Linked DNA regions of Puniceibacterium sp. IMCC21224. The protein of the gene in region 2 interacts with the protein of the main gene of each other region in a pairwise test. Links are inferred from orthologs where the notes say so. Each region holds a gene or a part of one and is shown on either strand. Other genes may lie near its edges. The genes, in order: eno and rpe.

The links.
Region 1: the proteins of rpe (region 2) and eno interact in binary tests that used the Escherichia coli proteins (3 or more experiments, as listed by UniProt). The link is inferred for Puniceibacterium sp. IMCC21224 from one-to-one orthologs.

What each region holds. Positions count from the first base shown.
Region 1 is NZ_LDPY01000001.1:2,301,279-2,311,685, forward strand. What follows is about bases 2,349-5,264. They hold eno (phosphopyruvate hydratase), read left to right. Parts: upstream 2,349-3,127; coding sequence 3,128-4,402; downstream 4,403-5,264. Other genes in these bases: IMCC21224_RS10630 (Fur family transcriptional regulator), read left to right, coding at 2,599-3,012; IMCC21224_RS10640 (GNAT family N-acetyltransferase), read left to right, coding at 4,448-4,969; ccmE (cytochrome c maturation protein CcmE), read right to left, coding at 4,985-5,264. Outside these bases: IMCC21224_RS10615 (tellurite resistance TerB family protein), read left to right, coding at 1-19; IMCC21224_RS10620 (DMT family transporter), read left to right, coding at 85-978; IMCC21224_RS10625 (DEAD/DEAH box helicase), read right to left, coding at 987-2,261; more of ccmE, read right to left, coding at 5,265-5,446; argC (N-acetyl-gamma-glutamyl-phosphate reductase), read right to left, coding at 5,481-6,509; murI (glutamate racemase), read right to left, coding at 6,591-7,403; IMCC21224_RS10660 (lysophospholipid acyltransferase family protein), read right to left, coding at 7,432-8,316; IMCC21224_RS10665 (indolepyruvate ferredoxin oxidoreductase family protein), read right to left, coding at 8,408-10,407. UniProt on the Escherichia coli protein: Catalyzes the reversible conversion of 2-phosphoglycerate (2-PG) into phosphoenolpyruvate (PEP). It is essential for the degradation of carbohydrates via glycolysis.
Region 2 is NZ_LDPY01000001.1:943,161-953,371, forward strand. What follows is about bases 2,742-5,461. They hold rpe (ribulose-phosphate 3-epimerase), read right to left. Parts: upstream 4,585-5,461; coding sequence 3,898-4,584; downstream 2,742-3,897. Other genes in these bases: IMCC21224_RS04360 (long-chain-fatty-acid--CoA ligase), read left to right, coding at 2,742-2,770; IMCC21224_RS04365 (MaoC family dehydratase), read left to right, coding at 2,760-3,200; IMCC21224_RS04370 (PaaI family thioesterase), read left to right, coding at 3,427-3,837; IMCC21224_RS04380 (glyoxylate/hydroxypyruvate reductase A), read right to left, coding at 4,614-5,461. In the rest of the region: IMCC21224_RS04355 (ATP-dependent RecD-like DNA helicase), read left to right, coding at 1-946; more of IMCC21224_RS04360, read left to right, coding at 1,139-2,741; more of IMCC21224_RS04380, read right to left, coding at 5,462-5,549; rod shape-determining protein RodA, read right to left, coding at 5,551-6,690; mrdA (penicillin-binding protein 2), read right to left, coding at 6,687-8,630; IMCC21224_RS04395 (hypothetical protein), read right to left, coding at 8,627-9,166; rod shape-determining protein MreC, read right to left, coding at 9,159-10,082; IMCC21224_RS04405 (rod shape-determining protein), read right to left, coding at 10,112-10,211. UniProt on the Escherichia coli protein: Catalyzes the reversible epimerization of D-ribulose 5-phosphate to D-xylulose 5-phosphate.

The DNA.
Region 1 (10,407 bases), 1.4 Mb from region 2 along the record:
GCAGCCACTCTATAACTAGGCCCAGCCTATCTCTGACACTGCGGGTCCCGTCACTCCCGGGCCCTAAACTGGCGTTTCCGTTACATGACACGAAACTCAAATCTTGGCCTTGCTCTGGCCACGTTCGGCGCGCTTGTGCTGGGCCCCGATGCGTTGTTGCTGCGACTGTCCGACATGCAGGGCATGCAGATGCTGGGTTGGCGTGGGCTGTGCATGGGCGGCCTGTTTCTGATGATCTGGCTGGCGACGTCGCGCAATCATCGCGCGGATCTGGCGGTGTTGGGGTCTGGCGTCGGCATGATTGTTGTAATCAGCCAAAGTCTGAATGCCATGCTGTTTCCGAACGCGATCGCGCTGGCTCCGGTATCGGTCGTGCTGCTGGCCATCGCCACAGTGCCGGTCTGGTCGGCGCTATTGGCGCGTCTGATATATGGCGAATCGACATCCCGCGCCACCTGGATCACCATCCTGCTGGTTCTGAGCGGCATCGCCATCGCGGTCAGCGGTAAGGGGGATCTGGGTCTGAATCCGCATGCCGCGCTTGGGGCGCTGCTGGGGTTGGGGGTGGCGGCGGCGCTCGCAACCACCTTTGTGACCCTGCGCCACGCCGCCGACGTGCCGATTCTGCTGACCGTCGGGCTGGGTGCGCTGATCGCTGGCATCGTCGGGACAACCGTGACCGGGCCTGCGCAGATGACGACGGGAACGCTGTGGCCAATTTTGCTGGCCAGCATCGTCATCCTGCCGCTGTCATTCTTTGCCCTGTCGCTGGCTGCGCGCCATACGGCTGCGGCCAATGTCAGCCTGCTAATGCTGTTGGAAACCGTACTTGGCCCCGTCTGGGTCTGGTACGGCACATCCGAGGCCCCGACCCCGCGGATGCTATGGGGCGGACTGATCGTTCTGGTGAGCCTTGCGCTCTACCTGAATGGCCTCAGGCGCGCCGCTGTTCTGCGGCGCGCCCAAAGTATCGTATAACCTCAGGCTTAGGCAGCGCGCGCGCTGCTCGATCCACCGCGCGCGGGACGACGACGGCGGTTGCCGTTGCCGGGCTTGGCGCCACCGGGCTTGCCACCGTTGCCGCCACCGCGACGCTGGTTTCCGCCGCCACTGCGGTCTGGCGTGTCCAGACCGGCCCAGGCCGTGCCCGACGCTACGGGAATGCTCATCTTGAGCACCTTCTGAATCGCCTTCAGTTCGCCAATCTCGTCCGGGGCGCAGAATGCAATTGCAGCGCCCTCGCGGCCCGCGCGGGCGGTCCTGCCAATGCGATGCACATAATTTTCCGGCACGTTCGGCAGATCAAAGTTATAGACGTGACGCACCGCCGGAATATCCAGACCGCGCGCGGCCACATCGGTGGCCACCAGCACCCGCACTTGCCCCTCGCGGAATGCCTTGAGCGCACGGTCGCGCTGGCCCTGGCTCTTGTTGCCATGGATGGATGCCGCCGCGAAACCGGCCTTTTCAAGCGATTTCATCAGCTTCTCTGCGCCGTGTTTGGTGCGGCCAAAGACCAGCGCCAGCTCGTCGCGATGCGCGTCCAGCAATTCAATCAACAGTTTGGACTTTTCCGCCTTGGCGATAAAATGCACCGACTGCTCGATCTTGTCCGCGGCCTTGCCCGGAGGGCTGACTTGCACCTTTTCAGGGTCGTTCAGGTATTCGCGCGACAGCTCTTCCATCAGTTTGGGCATGGTGGCTGAGAACAGCATAGTCTGACGTTTGGCCGGCAAATGCCGCGAAATTTGGCGCAGCGCATGGATGAACCCCATGTCGAGCATCTGATCCGCCTCGTCCAGCACCAGAAAGCTGCATTCATCCAGTCGCACGGCGCGACGGTCGATCAGGTCAATCAGACGGCCGGGCGTGGCGACCAACAGGTCGATGCCCTTTTCCAAACGCTTGGACTGGGCGTTAATCGACTGGCCGCCGACGACAACGGTGGTCTTCAGCGGGCTGCCCAAGGTCAGCGCCTTCAGTGTCTCGGCGATCTGGGTGGCCAGTTCGCGGGTCGGTGCAAGTACCAGACCGCGCACCGATTTCGGCGCCGGACGGCCCAGCCCAGAGATCTGCGCCACCAGAGGCAGGCCAAAGGCCGCCGTCTTGCCGGTGCCGGTCTGTGCCAGGCCCATCACGTCACGACCTGCCAACGCGAACGGAATCGCGCCAACCTGAATCGGAGTCGGTTCGGTCAGGCCCATTTCGGTCAAACGCGTCACAAGCGACTTCGGCAGGCCCATGGTTGTAAAATTAGTCAAAAGAGTTCCTTTCGGGCTGCCGGATGACAGCCGCACGATGGACCGCCCTTGCGATCCGTCAGGTGGAGAGGCACAGAACCGGTATCGGGCCGATTGCCCATATACCGTTGCACCCCATGCCCCACGCGTGATTTTGGAAGCAAACGCGGTCTCCGTGACCCACGGTGCATGCTGCACCGGTCAATCTGCTCACGCGGCAGAAGAGATCCGTTGAAGGCCACATGACCCGTGCCCGACCATAAGTCAAGCCAAGAGACAGTGACTCTGACGCATTTGTGGTGTTGGCCTCACCCCTCAGGAGTCGCTAAACCAGTAAAACGACGCGCGCGAGGATTCCATGACCGACACCATCACCAGCCGTTGCGAAGCCAATGGCCTGCGCATGACCGAACAGCGCAGAACCATTGCGCAGGTTCTGGAAGAGGCAACCGATCATCCGGATGTCGAGGAACTTTATGCCCGCGCTTCGGCACGTGATGACCGGATCTCGATTGCCACGGTTTACCGCACGGTCAAGCTGTTTGAAGAGGCCGGGATCCTTGAACGGGTTGAATTCGGTGACGGGCGCGCGCGTTACGAGGATGCAGAACGCGAACACCATGACCACCTGATCGACATGCATTCGGGCAAGGTGATCGAATTCGTCGACCCCGAGATCGAGGCGCTTCAGGAACGGATAGCGCGCAAGCTCGGCTATACCCTCAAGGGGCACCGGATGGAACTGTATGGTGTTCCTCTCAAGAAACCCTGAATCGCCACGAAATGAAGGCGCGCACGCGCCCTGTTAGCGCTAACCGTCCAGTTTACTTTCCGTTGCGGCCTGCTATACGAAATCTAACGCTCAGACATCCAAAAGGGACGATCCCATGAGTACTATCATCGACATCCACGCCCGCGAAATCCTTGACAGCCGGGGCAACCCCACAGTCGAAGTTGACGTGACACTCGAAGACGGAACCATGGGCCGGGCGGCTGTGCCGTCGGGTGCGTCAACCGGCGCCTACGAGGCGAACGAACGCCGCGACGGCGACAAATCGCGCTATATGGGCAAAGGCGTGCTCGAGGCTGTCGCCGCCGTGAATGGCGAGATCGCCGAGGAACTTCTGGGCATGGATGCCACCGAACAGGTCGCCATTGACTTGTCGATGATCGAACTTGACGGCACCGACACCAAATCCCGCCTTGGTGCCAATGCTATCCTGGGCGTCTCGCTTGCTGCGGCAAAGGCCGCCGCCGAATTTAACGGGCTGCCGCTATTTCGCTATGTTGGCGGCACGTCGGCGCGCATGCTTCCGGTGCCGATGATGAACATCATCAACGGCGGCGAACATGCTGACAACCCGATCGATATTCAGGAATTCATGATCATGCCTGTGGCCGCCGCGAACATTCGCGAAGCGGTGCGCATGGGCTCTGAGGTGTTCCACACGCTGAAAAAGGAACTGTCCGCCGCTGGTCTGTCCACAGGTATCGGCGACGAAGGTGGCTTTGCCCCGAACCTTAGCTCTACCCGTGATGCGCTCGATTTCATTTTGAAATCCATCGAAAAGGCGGGCTACAAGCCGGGTGAGGAAATTTACCTCGCGCTGGATTGCGCCGCGACCGAATATTACAAGGGCGGCAAGTACGAGATGAAGGGCGAAGGCAAATCGCTGACGTCCGACGAAAACGTGGCATACCTCGCACAGCTCTGCGCCGACTACCCGATCATCTCGATCGAGGATGGCATGTCCGAGGATGACTGGGATGGCTGGAAGGCACTGACCGACGCACTGGGTGACAAGATCCAGCTGGTGGGTGACGATCTGTTCGTGACTAATCCGGCCCGTCTGGCGATGGGAATCGAGAAGGGCTGTGCCAACTCCATGCTGGTCAAGGTCAACCAGATTGGCACCCTGACCGAGACGCTAAAGGCGGTAGACATGGCCCATCGCGCCCGCATGACCAACGTGATGTCGCACCGTTCCGGTGAAACCGAAGATGCCACCATCGCCGACCTCGCCGTGGCCACCAACTGCGGCCAGATCAAAACCGGTTCTCTGGCCCGCTCTGACCGGCTGGCCAAATATAATCAGCTGATCCGAATCGAAGAGATGCTGGGAGAAACGGCTGAATTTGCTGGAAAATCCATTCTCAAGTAAAGTGAGTGCGCGCGGGCAGTCGTTCGCGCGCCTAACCTGCCCACGATGACAAATCCCTTAATCCACGCGGCGCAAAGCGACACCGAACTGGCCGCCGTACGTGAGCTGTGCTGGCGATACCGTGCGCATCTGCTTACCCATGACGGTGCGATGCGCGTGCTGACGGACACGTTTTATCCGGAACACGACTATGCGTCCCTGCTGACCCGGATCGACGAGGAACATGCGCCACCTGACGGGGCGCTATTGCTCGCCAGCTCTGGAACCCAATTTTTGGGCTGTGGGATGTACCGCCGGTTTGATGCCACGAGTTGCGAGATCAAGCGCGTCTATGTCGATGATGCGGCGCGGGGAATGGGGTTGGGACGTGCGCTGATGCAGGCACTTTTGGATCAGGCGCGGGTCGCGGGCTATACGACTGCGCGGCTCGATACGATGAAGTCACTTTTGGGGGCACGGGCGCTTTATAATACCCTCGGGTTTCGCGAAACCGGACCGTACTATGATGTCCCAGATGTCGCGCGCGGCCATCTCTGTTATTTTGAGTATGATCTGACCCTCGACTGAGCGGGTCAAAAGGGCTCAGCTGCCCGGCTTTGGCGCAGGTTCCTGATATATGCCCTGCTCTTTGAGGGCGTCTATCACCTCTTTCGGCATATATGTCTCATCGTGTTTGGCAAGGATTTCAGTGGCTTCAAAGGTTCCGTTCACGTATCGACCTGTGCCAACCATCCCCTGTTTCTCATCAAAAAGATCAGGCAGCACACCCGAATAGACCACAGGCACCGAAGCACCGCCGTCCGTCACAATGAACCGGATCTCGGCCCCCTGACCGCGCAGGAGCGACCCTTCTTCAACCAGCCCTCCAATGCGAAACACCTCGGATGGGCTCGGCGGCGTTTCCATCACCTGGCTGGGCGAGCGGAAAAAATTGATGCCGTCGCGCATTGCATAGCCGATCAGCCCGGTTGAGATCACCAAAGCAACCGCCGCCAGCGCAAAAACCTGAATGCGTCGCTGTTTTTTGAGTGATTTCAATGCCATACCCTGACCTCCTCAGCCTTTTTTGAACCGCACATCAGGGAAAACAAGGAACCAGCATCAAGCCCGCGGTCTCATCTTCACCCAGCATCAGATTGGCGTTTTGCAACGCCTGCCCCGAACTGCCTTTGGTCAAATTGTCCAGCGCGCCCACCACGATGGCACGGCCATTGATCCGGTCACCAGTCACACCGATGTGACAGAAGTTCGAGCCGCGCACGTGATGCGTAGACGGTGTTTCACCAAACGGCAGAACGAAAATGAACGGCTCTTCCTCATACGCATTTTGCAACGTTTTATAAACAGCTTGCGGGTCACCTTTGACGTATGTGGTGGCCAGAATACCGCGATTTGCAGGCATCAGATGCGGGGTAAACTGAACCTGAACCTCCTGCCCCGCAATGGCAGAAAATTCCTGATCAAATTCACCCTGATGCCGGTGGGTGCCGCCGACGGCATAGGCATTGTACCCCTCGGACAGTTCCGCATGCAGAAGATTTTCCTTAAGGCTCCGCCCAGCCCCCGAAACCGCACATTTCATGTCGAGGATAATATCCGTAAGGTCGATCACAGCCTCCGCGATCAGCGGCCGCAGGATGAATTGCCCGATTGCCGCGTTGCAGCCTGTCCCGGCAACCAGACGCGCGCTGGCGATCTCATTTCGGTAGAACTCGGTCAGCCCGTAAACCGCCTCTGATTGCATCTCGATCGCGGCATGATCGTTGCCATACCATTTCTTGTATTCTGCCGGATTGCGCAGCCGAAAATCCGCGGACAAATCAACGATTTTTAACGATTTTGGCAGTTTGCTGATCACCTCTTGGCTGGTCTTGTGCGGCAGCGCGCAGAAACACAGATCCACGGTATCAAAATCAATCTGTTCCCACGTTACCAGATCCGGCAGCGTCAGATGGCGCAGATGCGGAAACACCTGGGCCATGCTCTGGCCCGCCTTGGAATTCGCCGCCAGCGCCACAATCTCCATGCTGGGATGGGTGGCAATCAGGCGGATAAGTTCGGCGCCAGTATAGCCGCTCGCTCCGATGATGGCGATCTTGTGGGTCATGTCATGCTCCGAATGCGCGGGCCATGCCGCGCTGTCCTGTAGTTCTATCCGAGGGGGCCAACCGAGGCCAGCCCACGACGATCACGCTTTCTCAAACACAATCCGTCGTCGCAGGAACTGTGTGGCGCGATCTGAAACACGGCGCGGATCTCCCGTGGTCAGGAACTTTGACTCGTCCCCCCGACCCAGCATTCCGGGATGACGTATCAGATAGTCGGCCAGCGACTCGGCCACAAGATTGGCCTGAGAATAGACGCTGACATTTGCCCCCAACGCGTCCTGAAACGCCTCCTGCATCAGCGGATAGTGTGTGCAGCCCAGGATCGCGGCCTGCGGTTCCGGCATCTTGCGTTTCAACGCGTCCACGTGCGACCGTACCAGCGCTTCGGCAAGGATCAGGTCGCCATCCTCAATAGCATCGACAACACCACCGCAGGCCTGCGCCTCGACATCGACACCAATCGCGCGAAACGCCAGTTCACGCTGGAACGCGCGGCTGCGCACTGTAGCGGGTGTCGCAAACAGCGCCACATGTTTGACCGCCACTTCGCGCGGTGGGGAATTGTCGCCCCATTGCCGCTCTGTCATCGCTTCGATCAGAGGGACAAAGACGCCCAGAACACGTTTTTCCGGCGGCAGCCAGCTTTCTTGCATGCGCCGAAGCGCCGCAGCGGACGCCGTGTTGCAGGCCAATATGACCAGATCGCAGCCCGCCGCCCACAGGCGTTCAACGGCGGCGCAGGTCAGTTGATAGACGTCATCGGCATCACGTACGCCATAAGGCGCATTGGCGCTGTCGCCCAGGTAGACAAACGGCACCTCGGGCAATTTTTTCACCACGGCGTCCAGAACCGTCAGCCCACCCAGCCCAGAATCAAACACCCCAACCGCCATTGAAACACTATCCTTTATGCGCAGGCGCTTACGCCTTGACCTTGTGCTTTTCCTCGAACTCAAAGCCGTAGTCACACGACACGAGCGGGTTTGGAGACAGGTCATACGTCGCTTTGCGCAGGAAATCCATCATCGCGCGCGAGTCTTTGGTATGGGGTTGCAGCACCTCGGGGGGAATTGGCTGGCCGATGACGACCTGAACCGGCGTATCCACCCGTTTGTGGAATTCCTTGATCAGCAGCCCCATACGCAGCGTCGTGTGCAGATGGCTCGCTACTTGGAACAGGCGGCTTGTGTGACCATCAAAATAGATCGGCACTACGGTTGCACCGCTTTTGGCCACCATTCGGGCGGTAAAGCTGCGCCAGCCCGGATCCATCGGCCGGGAAAAGGGTTTCGCTGCGGTGGACACCGTGCCGCCTGGAAAGACACCGATCGCGCCACCATCCCCCAGATAACGCAGCGCCTCTTTGCGCGTCTCAACATTCAACGCGACCGCTTCTTTGGTTTCGTCGAACGAAATTGGCAGGATCACGCGTTCAAGATCCTGGGCCTTGCGAAACACCCGGTGGGCCAGAATGCGAAAATCTCCGCGCGCCACCGACAGAATGTGGCCCAGCATCAACCCATCCAGGATGCCATATGGATGGTTCGCAATGACAATTAGCGGCCCGGTCTTGGGGATGTTGTCGATCGCGCCACCAATCACATCGAGGCCCAGACCGTAGCGCTCGACGATGACCTGCCAGAAGTCCCGGCCTTTGGCGACTTCGGCCTCGTACCCTTTGGCGCGTTTGATCAGGCTGATCCGCCCAGTGGCGTTTTCCATCAGGCGGATCATCGCCCGTCCCGATCGGGTACTGGCAGAGTAGGAATACGAAATGTCGCGGGCGATGTGATGCGTTACGGGCATCTGGCAGATTCTCCGAAGGTGCGGCCCGTCAAATGGGTTTTTTCTGTTGTGACCAGTAAGTGTAACATCTGCGTAAATGTTGTATGACTGATCACTCCGCAGCGTGGCGCACCGGCGCGCCGCCCGCGCGAATGGTCGCCAGCAACTCTTCCCGGCGCTTTGCCGCCTTTATCTCTGCCGCCTCTTTTACCGGCCCAAAACCTTTGATCTGCATCGGTAATTCAGCCAGTGCGACGACAGCGTCCATCGTTTCGGGCCGGACATCCGCCAGAATTTTGGCCATATCCGCCTCGTATTGGCTGATCAGATCGCGTTCCATCCTGCGCTCTTTCGTGCGGCCAAAGGGATCGAATGGCGTGCCGCGCAGCTTGCGCAGTTTTGCCAGAACAGCGAACCCGCGCAGCATTCCCGGCCCGAACTGGCGTTTGATCGGTCGACCGTCGGCACCGGTCTTGCTCAGGATCGGCGGCGCGAGGTGGAAGGACAAGCGAAAATCGCCATCAAACTGTTCAGCGGCCTTGGCGCGGCTGTGCAACAGCAGCCGGGCCACCTCGTATTCATCCTTGTAACTCAGCAGCTTGTGATATCCCTTTGCGACCGCTTCCCGCAGCCTGGGGTTTTCGATACCGTCAACCAGCTTGCGATAGCGCCGCGCGAGCGCCTTGCCCTGATACGCGATCAGATGATCGGATCGAAAGGCGATACGTTCCTCTAGGGTTTGCGGCAAAATCAGTACTTTGGGGGGCAATATTGCATTTACATCATCCGTATGCGTCACCGCCCAGCGACCGATTTCGAACGCCCGCAGGTTCCGGTCAACGGCGGCACCATTCAGCCGAATTGCTGCCTCGATCGCGGATTTTCTCAGCGGCACAAGGCCCCGTTGCCAGGCGGCACCAAGGATCATCATGTTGGAGAATATCGAATCCCCCAGCGTGACGCGCGCCAGTTCAGAAGCATCAAACAGCACAATCCGATCTTGAAGCCGGGCCTCAAGAGCAAGCTGTAACCGGTCCGTTGGCAATGAGAATTCAGTATTTCTGGTAAAGTCACCTGTGATAATCTCGTGACTGTTCACCACTCCGCCAGTACGACCGCTGCGCATCAGGCCCAGTGTCTTGGCTCCGGCTGACACCACCAGATCGCCACCGATCAGTGCATCACATTCACCAGTTGCGACCCGTATCGCACTGATATCCTCGGGAGTTTCCGCAAGACGGCAATGGATATGCACCGCGCCTCCCTTTTGAGCGAGCCCCGCCATCTCCATCATCCCGGCGCCTTTGCCGTCGATCTGTGCGGCCTGAGCCAGCACCGCGCCAATGGTCACCACGCCTGTACCGCCAACGCCCGTCACAATCACGTTCCAGGTGCCATCGATCACCGGCAGAACCGGATCAGGCAAGTCAGGCAAGGTCAGGTCGGTGGTTTGATCCTTGCGGATCGTCGCCCCTTCCAAGGTGATAAACGACGGGCAAAACCCCTTGAGACAGGAAAAATCCTTGTTGCACGACGACTGGTCGATGGCGCGCTTGCGACCCAGTTCGGTCTCGACCGGGACAATGGACACGCAGTTGGACTGGACGCCGCAGTCGCCGCAGCCTTCACAGACATCTGTGTTGATAAACACGCGCTTGTCGATATCGGGAAAGCTGCCCCGCTTGCGACGGCGACGTTTTTCGGCGGCGCAGGTCTGGACATAGACGATGGCGGATACGCCGGGATGATTGGCGTAGGTTTTCTGGATTGTCTCCAGCTCGCCCCGCTCGGCCTTGTCTATGTCGGCGGGGTAAGCCGCCAGATCGACATCCTCTTTCTCGTCATAGACCAGCGCGACGTTTTCAACGCCCATCGCCTTGAGTTCACGCACGATGCGAGGCGCAGTCAGACCACCATCGTTCTTTTGCCCGCCGGTCATGGCGACGGCGTCATTGTACAGGATCTTGTAGGTGATGGTTGTCCCTGCCAGCAGCGCCGCGCGGATCGCCTGCACACCGGAATGGTTGTAGGTGCCGTCGCCCAAATTCTGGAACACATGACCAGTTTTTGAAAATGGTGCCTCACCGATCCAGTTCGCACCCTCGCCCCCCA
Region 2 (10,211 bases):
GTCGATGCTGGACGAACGGCAGTTCGACGATCTGCAAGAGATTTTTCCAAACCTGCTGCTGTTTGGCGATCCGGCCCAGCTGGCCCCGGTCAATCAGTCGGGCGGTATGGTGTTCGACACCCTCAAACCCGAACAAAAGATGGAGCTGCACCGCGTCCATCGTCAAGATGCTGACAATCCGATTCTTGATCTGGCGCATGCACTTGCTGATCCCGCGCTTGAGTTTTCCGATTTCGAGAAGATGATCGAAGACACTGCGCGGCGCGACGAACGCGTGGTTTGGGGCCAGCGGGTCGAGGTTGACCTGATGGCGCGCTCGCCAGTTCTGGTTTGGCGCAACAACACACGTATCCGGCTGATCAACGCATTTCGCGCGGTACATGACGCACCGGATACCGAATTGCTGGCAGGCGAGCCGCTGATTTGCGACGGGATTGAACTGCCGCTCAAGCATCGCAAAAAGCGGCTGGACCTTGAGGCACGTGGTCTGATCAAGGGCGCGCAGGTGATTTACCTTGGGCCGGGGCGCAAGCCGGGATTTTCACGGTTGCACGTGATGGGGGCCGAAGATCCGCAAGTGTCCGCAGCGTCAATCGTCAAGATCGAAAAACCGGACGAGGAAGAGCCGTTCATTCCCTTTGCTGCCCGCATGGGGGCGACATTCCTGCACGGTGCAGCCGTGACAATCCACAAGGCGCAGGGGTCACAATGGGACACGGTGCAGGTCTTTGCGCCCGACCTGTTTGTCGCTGCGCGCATGGGCCGAGTCGAGGCGGGTCAACCGCTGTGGAAGCGACTGGCGTATGTGGCGATCACCCGCGCGCAAGAGCGGCTGATCTGGGTGGTGCGCAACCGGCTGTCAAAACCTTCGGGGCCGCTGGTGGTCGACGACTTGCGCAGCGCATCAGCCGCACCGCTGATGCTTGAAGCCGAAGAAATCGGCTAAGCCGGAATCGGCGCGGGCCTGTTTCAGACCGTGAACATCAGTGCGTCGCAGGTTCTGGACCGAAGTATCGCGGTGAAGCTGTGCCGCGGTTTTCAATTCTTGGCCGGACGTTTCGGGGATTGGGTATTGCGTCAGCAGGGCCGCCTTGGGCAGTGTGTCCGGACATATGCCGCAAAAGCGAGGGAGGGCTGGATGCAAGGCTTGATGATGAACCAACCGCTGTCGATCATTGAGATCCTGCGGTACGCAAGTTCGGCGCATCCAGGCGCGGGGATCGTGTCCGTTCGCACCGAAGGCGACATTCACCGCGAAACCTACTTCGAGGCGTATCAACGCGCGGCTCGACTGGCGCATGGCATGGCTGCGCTGGGGATCAACGGGGGTGACCGCGTTGCGACACTGGCCTGGAACGGCTACCGGCATTTTGAGCTATATTACGCGCTCTCCGGAATGGGGGCGATCTGCCACACCATCAACCCGCGCCTGTCTGCCGAACAGATGCTGTACATTCTGGGCCATGCTCAGGACCGCATTTTGTGTTTCGATACCACCTTTGCGCCAATGATTGAGGCGATGAAAGACCAGCTTCCCAAAGGTTTGCGGCTGGTGGCGATGACAGATCGGGCACATATGCCCGAAACGTCCCTGGACCTGCTGTGTTACGAGGTTCTGCTGGACGGTCAGCCCGACAGCTATGATTGGCCCACGCTGCCAGAGGAGACGGCGGCGGCATTATGCTATACCTCTGGGACGACAGGTCATCCCAAGGGCGCGCTGTATTCCCATCGATCGACCGTGCTGCACGCCATGACCGTCGCGATTACCCTGAGCAAAAGCCTGACCGAGGGCGGGCGTATTCTGCCGGTGGTGCCGCTGTTTCACGTCAACGCCTGGGGCCTGCCCTATGCTGCGCCTTTGACCGGCGCGTCGCTGGTGATGCCAGGGCCCAAGCTAGACGGGGCATCGCTATTTGATCTGATGGAGGCCGAGGGCGTGACATCCGCCTGGGGGGTGCCAACCGTCTGGATGGGGCTGCGGGCCGAGATTGACAAACGTGGTCGCAACCCGGACGGGTTCGCGCAGGTGGTTGTTGGTGGATCCGCGGCACCGCGCAGCATGATCGAAGGGTTCGAGAATACAGGCGTATCGGTTTGCCACGCATGGGGCATGACCGAAATGTCACCTGTGGGGACACATGGCCTGCTATCTGAACCCATGCGTGAGCTGCCGCGCGACGAACAGATGCGGCTCAAGGCGTTGCAGGGGCGACGGCTGTTCGGGGTCGAGCTGAAGATCGTCGATGAGCAGGGCAATCGCCTGCCGCATGATGGCAAGGCAGCGGGCGAGCTTTTTGTGCGCGGCAACACCATTGTGTCGGGCTATTTCAACAACCCCGAGGCCAGTGAAACGGCGCTGGACGCCGAGGGCTGGTTTGGCACCGGCGATGTGGCGACGATCAACCCGCTGGGATTTCTCAGCATTCAGGACCGCTCAAAGGATCTGATCAAGTCGGGCGGCGAATGGATCAGTTCGATCGACCTCGAAAACCTTGTTATGGCCTGTCCAAAGGTGGCCAATTGCGCGGTGATCGCTGTCAAGCATCCAAAATGGGACGAACGGCCACTTTTGGTTGTCGTGCCAAAGGGGGAGGAGCTGCCGACACTGAGTGAGATACACGACCTTATGTTGCAGTCGGTTGCAAAATGGCAACTACCTGATGCGGTCGAATTTGTCGAAGACCTGCCGCTGACAGCCACCGGCAAAGTGTCAAAGATGACGCTGCGTCAAAAGTTTGTCGGATATAAGTTGCCGGATGTCTGCTGACCTCCTGCGGGTGCTCCCGCCCGGGTATTCGCGTTGGTACGAGATGGATCAGGCGCGGATCGCTGCCTTTGCCGATGTGACTGAGGATTGGCAGTTCATCCATCTGGACGAGGATCGAGCCGCCCAGACGGCGTTTGGCGGCACAATTGCGCACGGTTTTCTGACGCTGTCGCTGCTGTCGGCGATGTCCTATGAGGTGGTGCCAGAGCTGCGGGGGATGCGTGCCAGCGTCAACTACGGCTTTGACAGGGTCCGCTTTGTGTCACCGGTGCGGGCGGGTTGCCGGGTCCGGGGCCGGTTTGCCGTCGCGTCAGTGGATGAGGGGCCGGGCCGGCTGACCGTGCATTGGGATGTCACGCTCGAGATTGAGGATGCCGAGAAGCCGGCGCTGGTGGCATCCTGGATCACCCGATTCGAGATGGAGGAATGACGACACTTTGTTTGCTGGAGTGATAGCGCTGCGCTGGTTCTGCCGCCCCAAGGCGAATAATCGCGCGACATGACTTTAGGTGGAAATTGTATCACCTAGGTTATCGGCACGACAATGTGACGCCGCAAAGCAGGTCGGTTGGAGGCGCATGGACCCCTGACAAGGTATTGCGTCCAGGTGCATTTGTGACAAGGTGCGCGAAAATCGGGATAAAGGTGGCAGAGGCATGAGTGAATTGGATCCGGCATTTGATGAGCCGCCTTACGCCTTTCCGACGCATATCGGGATGCGGATGACGGGCTGGAAGCAGAGCTGGGCAAGGTTCGAAATGCCGTTGCAGCCGTTTCACATGAACCGTCACGACAATCCGCATGGCGGCGTTCACGCGTCGCTGCTGGACACGGTGATGGGATATGCAGGATGCTGGACCGGGGACCCCGAGGTGCGGCAGATGGCGCTCACGCTGTCGCTGAATGTGATGTACCTGTCGCGGCCCAAGGGCACTTTGCTGATCGGGGAAGGCCGCCAGACCGGCGGTGGTCGCAGCACCTTTTTTGCTGAGGCACAGGTTTCTGACAACACGGGCGAGTTGATTGCCACGGGCACCGGGGTGTTCCGGTATCGCAAGTCGGGCTGACGCTGGGGTCCGTGGCCTGGGTTGGGTTTTTGCGTATTTAGAAAGAGAAGAAGCGAGGTATCAGCCCCCAGACTGAACCGCTGCGCGGATGGCGTTGATGTTGTTGCCGTAGGGCGCGGGATTCTCGACCGAGCCGCCTTTGAATACTGCTGAGCCTGCGACCAGTACATCGGCGCCAGCGGCAGCGACGAGTGGCGCTGTTGTCGGGTCAACGCCGCCGTCGATTTCTATATGGATGCCGCGATCTTTGATCATCTCACGCAGCGCGCGGATTTTGGCCGTCATATTGATGAATTTTTGTCCGCCAAAGCCGGGGTTCACCGTCATCACGCAGACCAGGTCGATCATGTCGAGCAATGGTTCCACCGCTGACGCCGGAGTGCCAGGATTGAGCGCCACGCCCGCCTTGACGCCTGCCGCGCGGATCGCCTGAAGCGTGCGGTGAATATGGGGGCCAGACTCAATATGGGCGGTGAGGATGTCGGCCCCGGCGGCGGCGAAGGCGTCGATATAGGGATCAACCGGCGCGATCATCAGGTGGACGTCCATCACCGTTTTGATGTGCGGTCGAATGGCGGCGCAGGTGGCGGGGCCAAAGCTGATGTTGGGCACGAAATGACCGTCCATCACATCCACATGAATCCAGTCCGCGCCCTCTGCCTCGACAGCGCGGATCTCGGCTCCGAAGTTGGCGAAATCGGCGGCGAGGATTGAGGGGGCGATTTTGAGCGAACGGTCGAATGTCATGACAACTCTCCTGCGATGTGGGCCAGGTATCAGTATCCGGCACTGCGGTCCACAAGATGCAACAGCGGTTCGCCTGCTTCGCTCCTGCGGATGTTGTCGGCGATGACGCGCGAGGCCGAGGGGGGCCGCGTTTCCGAAGCGATGTGGGGCGTGACGGTGACGCGCGGATGGCCCCAGTATGGATCGTCATTCGGCAGAGGTTCGGTGCGGAACACGTCCAGAGTGGCATGAGCGATCTGGCCGCTGTCGAGCGCCGCGAGCAGAGCGGCATCGTCGATCAGCGGGCCGCGACCGGGGTTGATCACAAATGCGCCGGGGGCCATCAGCGCCAGGCGCTCGGCGTTCAGGATATTCGCGGTCCCCGGCGTGGCGGGCAGCAGCAGGACCACGATCTGTGCGCCGGTCAGCGCCTCGGTCAAGCCATTGTCGCCAGACATGCTGGTGATGCCGGGCAGTGGGTGGCCGGAGCGGCTCCAGCCGGTGACGGGAAAGCCGAGTGTGGTCAGTATGCGGGCACAGGCCTGCCCCAGCGCGCCAAAGCCCAGAATCGTCACGGGGCGATCGGTGGCCAGAGGGGGCGCGCTGTTGTTCCAGACCCGGTCGGGGTTCACGATGTGGCTGTCCATCCCCAGATGGTGGCGCATCACATGGCCGGTGACCCATTCGACCATGCCTTGGGTCAGCCCCTGATCATCAACCATGCGGGTCAGCGGCACGGTGAGGGTTTTGTTGCCGACCACGTCCTCGACTCCGGCCCAGAGGTTCAGAACGGCTTTGAGCCGTGTGTAGGGCGTGAAATCTTGCACGCTGCCATTTGGGGCGTAGACGATGTAATCGACTTCGGATGGCGCAAATTCGGTGCGCAGGTCATAGTCGAGCCCGGTGTCGTCCAGCGCAATGCGCAAGGGAGTTTCGTATTGCGGCCAGCGGTTTGGCTGCGCGGCGAAAAGCACGTTGACGGTCATGTTACCTCGGTCTGTGGATGTGGGCGCTTTGCACCAGGCCAAATGCCACCATGAGCACAAGCATGGCAGATCCGCCATAGCTGACCAGTGGCAGCGGCACGCCGACGACAGGGGCCAACCCCATCACCATCGACATATTGACGGCAAAATACAAAAAGAATGTCAGCCCGATGCCTAGGGTCAACAGCGACGAGAACCTGTCGCGGTTCTGAAGCGCGGAAGCGATGCAGAACACGAGGACCAGCACATACAGTCCCAGGAGAGATACCGCGCCGACAAAGCCGAATTCCTCGGCAAGGGTGTTGAAGATGAAGTCGGTGTGTTTCTCTGGCAGGAAGTTCAGCCGGGACTGGGTGCCCTGCATGAAGCCGCGTCCGGTCCAGCCGCCGGATCCCATCGCGATCTTGGCCTGAGTGATGTGATATCCCGCGCCCAAGGGATCGGAGTTCGGGTCCAGAAAGGTGTCGATGCGGCGGAACTGGTAGTCTTTGAGCATCTGCCAGTCGGTGCCGCGACTTTTGAACACGGTGGCGACAAAGCCGGTGCCTGCGGCGATCACGGCGGCGAAATAGCCCCAATGCACGCCGGCCAGAAACATCATCAGCCCACCGCCGATGACCAACAGGATTGCGGTGCCAAGGTCGGGCTGCGTCAGCACCAGTAAGGTCGGCGCAAAGATCAGGATCACCGGCAGGATCACCCAAAGGATGCGCGATGTCTTGTGAATCGGCAGCCAATCGTAATAGGCTGCCAGCAGCATCACCATGGTGATCTTCATCAGCTCGGACGGTTGCAGCCGCATAAATCCGAGGTCGATCCACCGTTGCGCGCCCATCCCGATCGAGCCGAAAAATTCGACCAACACCAGCAGGCCGATCGACACCAGATAGGCCACCACCGCCATGTTGCGCCAGAACCAGATCGGCACCATCGCGACCACAAACATCGCGGCCAGACCCAGGCCGTAGCGTCGCATTTGTGGTTCAGCCCAGGGAGTGAACGATCCGCCCGCGACTGAATAGAGCATGAGAAAGCCGACGCAGGCCACCGCGCTGAGCAACAGCACCAGCGGCCAGTTAAGATACAGCGCCTTGCGGATGCCTGCGGGGACCGTTTTGACGGTATATTCAAGATAGCTCATGCGCGGCCAGATCCGTCGGTTCGGGTCATCTGGCGTTCGTCGCGCAGTCGTTCCTGCTGCGCTTTGATCCGGCCATGGTCTCTGGACGGATAGGCGGACAGCGGTGGGTCCTCACCGTAGAGCGCCTGAAGAGTCACGTCGCGGTTGATCGGTGCCGCCGCGGAGGAGCCGCCGCCGCCATGTTCGACCACCACCGCCACTGCGATCTTGGGATTGTCGTAAGGGGCGAAATTCACGAACAACCCGTGATCGCGTCGGTTCCACGGCAGGTCGTTGTTGTTGATCACGCCGCGCGCCCGTTCTGCGGGGCTGATGTTGCGGACCTGGCTGGTGCCGCTTTTGCCCGCCATGCGGTAGGCCTCTTCGGTGATACGTGATCCGTAGCCGGTGCCGCGCCGGTTGTTGCTGACCGCGAACATGGCGCGGCGGATCTGGCGCAGGTGGTTTTCGTTTAACCCCAGGCTGTCCCCGCCGCGCGACGGCGTTTCGATCCCGTCGATGGATTTCACCAGACGCGGGGTGATGCTACGCCCGGTCGCCAGTCGGGCCGTCATCACCGCCAGTTGCAGCGGCGAGGTCAGCACAAAGCCCTGACCGATGGCGGTGTTTACAGTATCACCGATCACCCATCCCGCGCCGCGTTCGCGTTGCTTCCAGGCCTTGTCGGGCACCAAACCCGAGCTGACCGCTGACATCGGGATGTCATGTGCTTCGCCCAGACCCAACTGATGGCACATTGCCGCAATGTTTTCGATCCCCACCTTCAAGGCGAGGTCGTAGTAGTACACATCGCAGCTTTCGCGCAGGGATTGTTCCAGATTCATGTGGCCGTGGCCGGCGCGTTTCCAGCAGTGAAAGCGGCGGCCGCCAACCTCAAGATGGCCCGGGCACCAGACCGTTTCTTCGGGACCGATCACACCGGCCTCCATCGCCGCCATGGCTGTCACCATCTTGAAGGTAGAGCCGGGCGGATAGGCGTCCTGCACGGTTTTTGACGCCAGCGGCCTGCGGTCGTTGTCGTGCAGCACACCGTAATTGGCATACGAGATGCCGCGCACAAACAGATTGGGATCGTAGGACGGCGCAGAGACTGCGGCGCGAATGTCGCCGTGCTCAAGATCCATTACTACGACGCTGGCGCTTTCGGTGCCTAAACGGGCTTCGATGTAATCCTGAAGCTTGGTGTCCACCGTCAGTTGCAGATCGGCACCGGCTTCACCTTCGCGGCGGTCCAGTTCCCGCATGACGCGGCCGACGGCATTGACCTCGACCCGTTTGGCACCGGCACGGCCGCGCAAACGATCCTCGTATTTCGCCTCGACTCCGACTTTGCCGAACTGAAACCGCGGGATGCGCAGCACCGGGTCGGGATCCTCGTACAGCGCCAGATCGCTTTCTGAGACGGGATTCACATAGCCAACGACATGGGCGTACATTTTGCCCTGCGGGTAATGCCGCGACAGGCCGACCTCGGGGGTGACGCCGGGCAGGGCGGGGGCGTTGACCGCGACGCGGCTCACCGCTTCCCAGCTGACGCGATCTGCGACGGTGATCGGCAGGAATGGCGCGGACCGGGCCATCGAGGCCAGCGCGCGGTTCAATTCGTCCTCGTCAAGTTCAACCAGCGTCGAAAGGCGGGCAATCACCTCGTCGACATTTCCGGCGTCTTCGCGGACCATGGTGATGCGGTAGCTGGGTTCGTTTTCGGCGATGATGATGCCGTTGCGGTCAAAAATCTCGCCGCGTGCGGGGGGAATCACGCGGATGTTGATGCGATTCTCTTCGGCCAGCAGACGAAACTGATCTGCCTGTTCAACCTGCATGAATTGCATCCGGGCGGCCAGAACCCCGGAAAACCCCAGCTGCAGCCCACCCAGAATGATGCCGCGCCGGGTGATCCGGCGGACGCTTTCTGCGGAATCGCGTGGTGTGCGTCTCATAGCGAATGTCCCAGCCTGTCCACTTCACCAGGTGCCGAACGTCGGACCCCGAACACCAGATGTGACGATAGCACGATCAGCGGATAAACCGCGATGGTCGTGATCAACTGCATCAGCGACAGTGCGAATGTCCCCGGAGAGACAATCAGCACTAACAACACCAGACGATATATCAGGGTTATGATCAGCAGGCATCCCGCCACGGTGATCCATTCCAGCACAAAGGTGTTATCACGCTGACGCCGTTCACGGGATTTCAGCCACTCGGCCGCCATCACCACCAGCGCAGCCCAGAGTCCGGGTGGGCGGTGAAACACCAGATCCGTCAGCAAAATGACGCCCGCGACCAGCAACGCCGGAACATAATCTGGGCGCCGCAATGCCCAGGCAAAGCACAATGCCACGATCAGATCGGGCGGGGCCCAGCGACGTGGCATCGTCTCAAGTGGCAGCAAATGAAAGAAGATCACCAACAGACTGAGCGCCAGAAAGGCCGCGCGCATGCTCCAGATTCGGGTCAGGCTTTGGTCAACCATCGCCGACGCCCGCGGTTTCGTCGCTGGCCTCGGGGGGGGGCGTTACGGTCCCCAACGGGGCGTCAGGCATAATCAGCGCGCTGGGTTGTGTGACCTTGCGCGCACCGTGGTCGCGCAAGACGCGCAGGAATTCCAGACGTTCATAGTCAGCCGCCATGCGGATGCGCAGCCGTCCGCCGGGGTCCTGTGCCACCTGCCCAATCAGCAGGCCGGGGGGAAAAACGTCACCGTCGCCGCTGGTCACGATGCGGTCGCCGGGACGCACAAGGTCCGGGTTTTCAAGGAAATCAATCGGTGGAGCGGCGGTGTTGTCGCCTACGATCAGCGCGCGCTGGCCCGAAGGTTGGATCACGGCGGGAATGCGGCTGGTGGTGTCGGTCAGTAGGATCACCCGACTGGTATTGTCGCCGACGCCCGATATCCGCCCGACAAGGCCGATACCGTCCATTGTTGCCCATCCGTCAACAATGCCATCGCGTGATCCCACATTGATCAGCACCGTCTGCCGGAACGGAGATCCTGAGTCCGCCAGCACCACACCGGTAATATAGGTCAGTCGCGGGTCAAGCTGGACGTTGTTCAAATCGCGCAGGCGGGCGTTCTCTTGTTCGAGTTGGAGTGCCGCCTCTTTCCACGAGGTCATTTGCCGCAACTCGCGCCGCAGCTCCTGATTCTGTTCGTGGATTCGCTGGTAGCTCTGGAAATTGCGCAGCAGCTTGACCGACGCTGTGACGGGCGCCATCGCCCAGTCGAAACTGGGCAGAACGGTGTCGATCACCTGGGCGCGAAAGCGTTCGACGCGCGGCGAATCAATCCGCCAGAATAGAAAAAGCCCAAGCAGGCACAGCACCAAAACCGACAGCAAAAGCCGTCGGAGCGGGCCGGTATAGTTTTCGCCGTTGCGGTCCTTTGCCAAGATGGCCCCCCAGGTGCCTTATGGGGAAATCAGCTGTCGTAGTCTATCGCGTGGCGCAGCTGCTTTTCGTATTCCAGCGCCTTGCCAGTGCCAAGAGCAACACAATTCAGCGATTCGTCGGCAATTGAG